Regions from separate parts of the Neorhizobium sp. T6_25 genome, predicted to be linked through region 2. Evidence: predicted binding sites of a transcription regulator. Region 2 holds the regulator's gene; the other holds the start of a gene.
What was found. Region 2 encodes PhoB, which activates phosphate uptake and scavenging genes when phosphate is short. Its sites were predicted from a motif close to TGTCATNNANCTGTCAT; they were not measured.
Positions count from the first base shown of each region.

Region 1: a site for PhoB is predicted at 2,536-2,552, ahead of ugpB (sn-glycerol-3-phosphate ABC transporter substrate-binding protein UgpB). Genes of this name have one in related genera too.

Region 1 covers NZ_PVBL01000003.1:4,679-8,823, forward strand. The annotation lists gene ugpE (sn-glycerol-3-phosphate ABC transporter permease UgpE) at 1-178, opposite strand, end outside; gene ugpA (sn-glycerol-3-phosphate ABC transporter permease UgpA) at 188-1,072, opposite strand; gene ugpB (sn-glycerol-3-phosphate ABC transporter substrate-binding protein UgpB) at 1,150-2,472, opposite strand; gene C5L10_RS04515 (YraN family protein) at 2,596-2,994, opposite strand; gene rsmI (16S rRNA (cytidine(1402)-2'-O)-methyltransferase) at 2,981-3,898, opposite strand.
Region 2 covers NZ_PVBL01000015.1:143,055-147,199, forward strand. The annotation lists gene pstA (phosphate ABC transporter permease PstA) at 1-991, shown strand, start outside; gene pstB (phosphate ABC transporter ATP-binding protein PstB) at 1,005-1,820, shown strand; gene phoU (phosphate signaling complex protein PhoU) at 1,866-2,579, shown strand; gene phoB (phosphate regulon transcriptional regulator PhoB) at 2,601-3,284, shown strand; gene C5L10_RS20285 (winged helix-turn-helix domain-containing protein) at 3,299-3,985, shown strand; gene C5L10_RS20290 (DNA-binding transcriptional regulator) at 4,093-4,145, opposite strand, start outside.

The DNA.
Region 1 (4,145 bases), on a different contig from region 2:
TCGAGTAGTTCTCGATGAGATGCGATCCCGGCAGAAGCGGGACAGGCCCACTCATCAGCGTCGAGACGTCATGGGTCGATGCCACGATCGCGAGATAGACCGGTAGCGCGACCATCAGAAATCCCAGGATCAGGAAAGCGTGGGTGAGGAAGGTCAGGAAGGGGCGATTTTCAACCATGATCGTTCCTCAATACTGGACGCGGCGTTCGACGAAGCGGAACTGAACGAAGGTTAGCAGCATCACGATCAACATCAGCAATACCGACTGCGCCGAGGACGAACCGATGTTGAGACCAACGTAACCGTCCTGGTAGACCTTGTAGACGAGCGTGGTCGTTGCCTGGGCAGGCCCGCCGCCCGTCGTGGCATCCACGATCGGGAAGGTATCGAACATCGTGTAATTCACGTTGATGATGAACAGGAAAAACGTCGTCGGAGACAGAAGCGGCAGAGAGATGGTGAAGAAACGCCTCACCGGGCCCGAACCGTCGATGGCGGCTGCCTCGATCAGCGACTGCGGCACCGACTGCAACCCGGCCAGGAAGAAAAGGAAGTTGTAGGAGATCTGCTTCCAGGCTGCCGCGATGATGATCAGGATCATGGCATGCGTGCCATTGAGATCATGGTCCCAGCGAATGCCCAGGCGCTCCAGGAAGAAGGGCAGCAGGCCGGTAGAAGTATTGAAGAGAAACCACCACAGGACGCCCGCCACCACAGGTGCGACGGCATAAGGCCAGACAAGCAGGGTGGTATAGATTTTTGCGGACCGCGCCAGGCGATCGACCGCCGCCGCGAATGCGAGGCCGAGCATCATCGAAAGAACGGTGACGGATACCGCGAATACGGCGGTGCGCCAGAGCGCATCCAGATAGTTCGGATCCGCAAACAACTGCCGATAGTGGGTCAACCCTACGAAAACGGTCGAGAAGCCAAAAGGATCTTCCCGCTCGAAGGAGGATTTCACTGCCTGCGCGGCAGGCCAGATGAAGAAGACGAGCGTGATAACGAGCTGGGGCGCGAGCAGCAGATAGGGCAGCAGGCGGTTGTTGAAGGTTGTTCTTTTGGTATCCACCGGTCCCTCACCACAACGTAACAAGCAAGCAAGGGAGGGCCGGCGACAGCCGGTCCTCCCTGCAGCAATCGGAACAATCAGTTCGAGTTGGCAGCTTCGAATTCACGCAGAAGCGCATTGCCGCGCTGCACCGCGCTGTCGAGCGCCTGCTTGGCGTCCTTCTTGTTGGCGAGGAGTGCCTGGAACTCTTCGTCGACAATGGTGCGGACCTGGGTGAAGTTGCCGAACCGCACGCCCTTCGAATTTTCCGAGGGAGTACCGCGGGTGATCTGCTTGATGGCGATGTCGGAACCCGGGTTCTTTGCGTAGTAGCCCTGCTTCTGGCCGAGATCGTACGCAGCGTTGGTGATCGGCAGGTAACCGGTGAACTGGTGCCAATCGGCCTGGACTTCCGGCTTGGAGAGATAGCTGAAGAACTTGGCTACGCCCTTGTAGGTCGCCTTTTCCTTGCCGTTCAGCACCCAGAGGGTGGCGCCGCCGATGATGGAGTTCTTCGGCTCCTTGATCTCGTCGTCGTAGTAAGGCAACGGGGCGAAGCCCGGTGTGAAGGTCTTGGCGTTGTTGATGACGCCTGCGCGCCCTGCGGAGGAGTTCATCGTAATGGCGCATTCCTGAGAATAGAACATGGTCGCCGCCTGGTCGCCGCCGACCGGACCGCCATACTTGAACAGGCCTTCATCCTGCCACTTCTTCAGGTTTGCCCAGTGCTTGGTCTGCAGAGGACCGTTGAAGCTGAATTCAGACTTCACACCGCCGAAACCGTTCTGCAGGGTGCCGAAAGGCTTGTCATGCAGCGCCGAAAGGTTTTCGGTCTGGACCCAGGTGATCCAGGCCGAGGTGAGGCCACACTTGGCAGCGCCGGAGGAAACGATCTTCCTCGAGAATTCCTCGACTTCCTTCCAGGTCTTCGGGGCAACCTCGGGATCAAGGCCAGCCTTTTTGAAGACGTCCTTGTTGTAGTACATGATCGGCGTGGAGGAGTTGAAAGGCAGCGACAGGATGTTGCCCTTGGTATCGGAATAGTAGCCGGTGACCGGAGACAGGAATGTCTTGGTGTCGAAGGGTTCGCCTTCATCGGCCATCAGCTTGTAGACCGGGTAGACGGCGCCCTTGGCGGCCATCATCGTGCCGGTGCCAACTTCGAAGACCTGGACGATGGCCGGCTGCTGGCCGGCACGGAACGCGGCGATCGCGGCGGTCAACGTTTCCGGATAGCTTCCCTTGTAGACCGGAACGACCTTGTAGTCGCTCTGGCTCTCGTTGAACTTCTGGGCGATCTCTTCGAGCTTCTTGCCAAGCTCGCCGCCCATGGCATGCCACCAGGTGACTTCGGTCGCAGCAAGCGACGAGGTCGCAGACAGTGCGACCGCGATCGCGGCCATCGAAAGTTTTTTGAACATTTTTAGGTCCTCTCCACCTCTGTTGGGATGAGGACCGCAATAGGACCAGGCTGTGACAGGCCCTTAACAGTTTTATGTCAGGAATGTTACATTGCACACCTATGCAATAATTTCACATCAGCGTCAGAACGCATTCGCAAAATGCCGCGGCAGACGGCCGGGAAGCACCGCGATCACGTCGTAACGCCGAGACAATCTGGCGGCGTCCTGTCGTTTTGAAAGCCAGACATCGCTTGCGGCTCGAATTCGGCTCTGAGTGACGTAACCGACGGCGTCGATCGCCTCCTGTTCCCCGATCCGCGCCTTGACCTCGACAAAAGCCACCAGGTCGCCTTTGCGGACGATCAGATCGATCTCCCCGAGCTTGGTACGGTAACGGATCGCAAGGACTCGATAGCCCTTGAGCAGGAGATAAAGCGCAGCGAGATATTCCGAGGCATGGCCCCATCGCTGAGCCTTTTGCCGCTGAGCCTTCTGCCGCTCGACTTTGCGGCGCTTCAGGTCTCGGTCAATCTCCGCCACCCGCCTCGCCTTTCAGGTTCAGAAGCCGCTGATAGAGATCCTTGCGCGGAAGTCCGGTCACGCGGGCAGCTTCGGCTGCAGCCTTGGCGGCTGGCATGGAGGCCGAAAGCTGGCGCAGCAGCACGTCCACCTCGATCTCGCCGGGAGGCTCCTCTGCCTCGGGCGGCGCCAGGAGCAGCACGATCTCGCCCTTCACGACGCGGTCGTCATTGTAATAGGCGGCAAGCTCCTCCAACGTGCCGCGGCGAAACTCCTCGAACGTCTTCGTCAATTCGCGGCAGACCGCCGCGCGTCGCCCCGCCCCGAGTACTTCGGCGGCAGCGCCAAGCGTTGCGCCGATGCGATGCGGCGATTCAAAGAAGATCAAAGTCGCCGGCACTTTCGAAAGCTCGGCCAGCCGGTCCCGCCGGCCCTTGTCCCTGACCGGCAGGAAACCGGCGAACAGGAACGCATCGGACGGCATGCCGGAACCGACGAGGGCTGCGAGCGGCGCCGAGGCGCCGGGGATCGGCACGACCTTATGACCGGCCTCGATCGCCATCTGACCGAGGCGGTAACCGGGATCGGAGACGAGCGGCGTGCCGGCATCGGAGACCAGCGCCACCGATTTTCCCTCCTGCAGCGCCGCGATGAGCTTCGGCCCGACCTCGTCGGAATTATGCTCGTGATAGGCGTAAGGCCGATTGACGATGCCGTAGCGGTCGAGCAGCACCCGAGTTACCCGGGTATCCTCGCACGCCAGCACATCGGCACCGGAGAGCGTTTCGAGCGCCCTCAGCGTGATGTCGCCGAGATTGCCGATCGGGGTTGCGACCAGATAAAGCGCCGGCTCCAGCGGCCGCGCGGGCACGAAAGTATTGGCGACGCGATAGCCGCGCTGGCTGCTCTTCGGTTCATCGGTCAAGGGGCGTCACGCGCAGATGAATGGTCATGAGCCTTTATGGGCAAGCCGGCCGGCTTCGGCAAGTAACGGGCAAGCCGTTGAGAACGCATATTTTCTGTGTGCAGTGCGTGAGACAGATGTGAAATGACTTGCTAACGCCTTGTTCACCTCTTGCTTTTCGAACGGGTTGTCTGCCATTTTGCCGGTCCACATCATCCGGCTGACCCAAAGCCGGCAGAATATCAGGGTCCGGCCCTGCCGGATCGCC
Region 2 (4,145 bases):
CGTCAGCGTGGACGACCGTGTCGCAGCCCGCGCAGTCAGCCAGATGCTGTCGGATGGTGTCCGCGTTCAGCTGCGTGACCTGGTGGTCGCCAATCCGGCGATCATCGGAACGACGCAGACGGTAAGACTGCTCGCCTCCGGCGATATCGACTCGGCCTACAAGGGCCAGATCGACCTCAACGTCGGCCAGGAGAACCGCAAGATCAACGACCAGCAGCTCGGTTGGATGACGCAGCTCTCCGACAGCGGTGCGCTTGCCAAGCATTTCAACAGCGGCATTTTCGTCAACGGCGCATCGAGCCGTCCGGAAGCCGCCGGCGTCGGCGTCGCGCTCATCGGCTCGTTCTACATGATGCTGATCGTGCTTGTCCTGGCGCTGCCGATCGGCGTCGCCGCCTCGATCTATCTCGAGGAGTTCGCCCCGAAGAACAAGTTCACCGACCTGATCGAGGTGAATATCAACAACCTCGCGGCCGTTCCCTCGATCGTCTACGGTCTTCTCGGTCTGGCGGTCTTCGTCAACTTCATGGGCCTGCCGCGTTCCGCCTCCTTCGTCGGCGGTCTGGTGCTCACCCTCATGACGCTGCCGACGATCATCATCGCGACCCGCGCGGCGCTGAAGGCCGTGCCGCCTTCGATCCGGGCGGCGGCCCTCGGGCTCGGCGCATCGAAGATGCAGACGATCTTCCACCATGTCCTGCCGCTTGCCATGCCGGGCATCCTGACCGGCACCATCATCGGCCTGGCCCACGCACTCGGCGAAACCGCGCCGCTGCTGCTGATCGGCATGGTGGCCTTCGTCGCCAACTATCCGACCACGCCGCTTGACCCGTCGACGGCGCTGCCGGTCCAGATCTACATGTGGGCGAACGAAGCGGAGCGCGCGTTCGTCGAGCGTACCTCGGGAGCAATCATCATCCTGCTCCTGTTCCTCATCCTAATGAATGTTGGCGCAATTCTCTTGCGGCGTCGCTTCGAGCGGCGCTGGTAGAAGGAGTATGACAATGAATATGATGTCAGAATCGGCAGTAGAAAAGGCGCTGGACCAAAAGATGAGCGATGCTTCCCACAAGATGATCGGCAAGGACGTTTCGGTTTATTACGGCGAAAAGCGTGCGCTTTTCGACGTCAACCTCAACGTCCGCGAAAACACTGTGACGGCTCTCATCGGTCCTTCCGGCTGCGGCAAGTCCACCTTCCTGCGCTGCCTCAACCGCATGAACGACACGATCGAGAATTGCCGCGTCACAGGCAAGATCACCCTCGACACGGACGATATCTACGACAATAACATCGACGTCGTGGAACTTCGCGCCCGCGTCGGCATGGTGTTCCAGAAGCCGAACCCGTTCCCGAAGACCATCTACGAGAACATTTCCTACGGTCCGCGCATCCACGGTCTTTCCAAGAACAAGGCCGACATGGACCAGATCGTCGAGGCGAGCCTGCAGCGCGCCGGTCTCTGGGGCGAAGTGAAGGATCGCCTGCACGAATCCGGCACCGGCCTCTCCGGCGGCCAGCAGCAGCGTCTGTGCATCGCCCGTGCGATCGCCGTGTCGCCGGAAGTCATCCTCATGGACGAACCCTGCTCGGCTCTCGACCCGATCGCGACCGCCAAGGTTGAAGAACTCATCCATGAGCTGCGTGCCAACTACACGATCGTGATCGTGACGCATTCGATGCAGCAGGCTGCCCGCGTGTCGCAGCGCACCGCCATGTTCCATCTCGGCCAGCTCGTCGAGGAGAACGACACCGACAAGATGTTCACCAATCCCGACGATCAGCGCACCCAGGATTACATCATGGGCCGTTTCGGCTGATCCAGCCGATTGTGCCGCCTGAAAATCAATTTTGAGGACTAGAAGATGGCATCGACCCATATCCTGTCGGCTTATGACGACGAACTGAAATACCTGAGCCGCCGCATTTCCGAAATGGGTGGCCTCGCCGAGCAGATGTGCTCGGACGCCGTGCGGGCGCTGGTCAATTCCGACGCCGCACTCGCCCAGAAGGTCATCTCCGACGACGTGATCCTCGATCACGCCGAGCGCGAGATCGGCGACAAGGCGATCATCACGATCGCCCGCCGCCAGCCGGTTGCAGCCGACCTTCGCGAGATCGTCGGTTCGCTGCGCATCGCCTCCGATCTGGAGCGCGTCGGCGACCTTGGCAAGAACACCGCCAAGCGCGTCATCGCGGTTCAGGGCACCGGCGTTCCGCGCAAGCTCGCCCGCGGCCTCGAACATCTCTCCGATCTCGCCCTCGTGCAGCTCAAGGACGTCCTCGACGTCTATGCGACGCGTTCGGCGGAAAAGGCCGAGGCGATCCGCAGCCGCGACGAGGAAATCGACGCGATGTACACCTCGCTGTTCCGCGAACTCCTCACCTACATGATGGAGGATCCGCGCAACATCACCACCTGCACGCATCTTCTGTTCTGCGCCAAGAACATCGAGCGTATCGGCGACCACGCCACCAACATCGCCGAGACCATCTACTACATGACGACAGGCGCCCAGCCGGAAGGCGATCGTCCGAAGGACGACTCGTCGAACACGCTCGGCGCGATCACCGAATAGAACTGACGGAGCAGGCCAAGAATGCTGCCGAAAATCGCTGTCGTAGAAGACGAAGAGGCGCTGAGCGTGCTTCTTCGCTACAATCTGGAAGCCGAGGGTTATGAGGTCGATACCGTTTTGCGGGGCGACGAAGCCGAAATTCGGCTTCAGGAGCGGGTACCGGACCTTCTGATCCTGGACTGGATGCTGCCCGGCGTTTCCGGCATCGAACTCTGCCGCCGGCTGCGCATGCGCCCGGAAACCGAGCGCCTGCCGATTATCATGCTGACGGCCCGCGGCGAGGAGAGCGAACGTGTTCGCGGCCTCGCCACCGGCGCCGACGACTATGTGGTAAAACCCTTCTCGACGCCGGAACTGATGGCGCGCGTCAAGGCCATGCTGCGCCGGGCCCGTCCGGAGGTGCTCTCAAGCGTTCTCCGTTGCGGCGATATCGAACTTGATCGGGAAACCCATCGCGTCCACCGCAAGAGCCGCGAAGTGCGTCTGGGCCCGACCGAATTCCGCCTGCTCGAATTCCTGATGGCGGCGCCGGGGCGGGTCTTTTCCCGCTCGCAGCTTCTGGACGGCGTCTGGGGCCATGACATCTACGTCGACGAGCGTACGGTCGACGTCCATGTGGGAAGACTCCGCAAGGCACTCAACTTCTCCAACATGCAGGATGTCATCCGCACCGTCCGCGGCGCCGGATACTCCATGGAAACATAGTTGGTGGCCACGAGATGAGCGCGCGGGTCCTGTTGGTCGACGACGACGAGTCGTTCCGCCTGATATTGCGGAAAGCCCTCGTGGCCGACAGCTTCGTCGTATCGATGCTGGCAAGTGGAGCCGAGATCTCAAATCGCTTGAAAGCGGTTCCGCCGGATATCCTGGTCATGAGTTCGGATCTTCCGGGCGTGCGAGGTCTCGAGGTGTGCCGCGAGGTGCGTCTCGACCCTGTCCTGTCGCGCCTTCCGATCATCCTCCTTGTGCCGTCGGGTGGCGAAGGCCTTCACCTCATAGCACTCGCGGCGGGTGCCGACGATTGCCTCCTAAAGCCATTCTCCCCGGTCGAGCTCGTTGTCCGTGTGAAGAACCTGCTCAGGCGCGTGAACCCGGCGCTTCTCGACCATATGCTGAAGGTCGGCGATCTCACGCTTGACCGGGAAGCCCATCGGGTTCACCGGCAGAAACGTGAGGTCAAGCTCGGGCCGAAGGAGTTCAAGCTCCTTGAATTCCTGATGCGGACGCCGGGCAAGGTCTATTCCCGCTCGGAGCTCAAGGCGTCCCTATGGGGCGACGACACGACTGTCGATGAGCGCGCCATCGATGTCCATATCGGCCGGCTTCGCAAAGTCATCAGCCTCGGCAAGTCCGACAACGTGATCCGGACCGTGCGCGGCGCCGGATACGCATTGGGCGATTTCTGACGCCGTCTCGTTGGACTTGAGTCCAACCTTTATTCTGACCGTCTCATTGCGACCCGGCGGACCATTGCCATGGAGGCTGGCGAAGCAGCATTCGGCGTCTATTGAAACTATGCAGCGCCTTTCACCAACGCCTCCGCCGTACCTTGCGGGTCGACCGCAA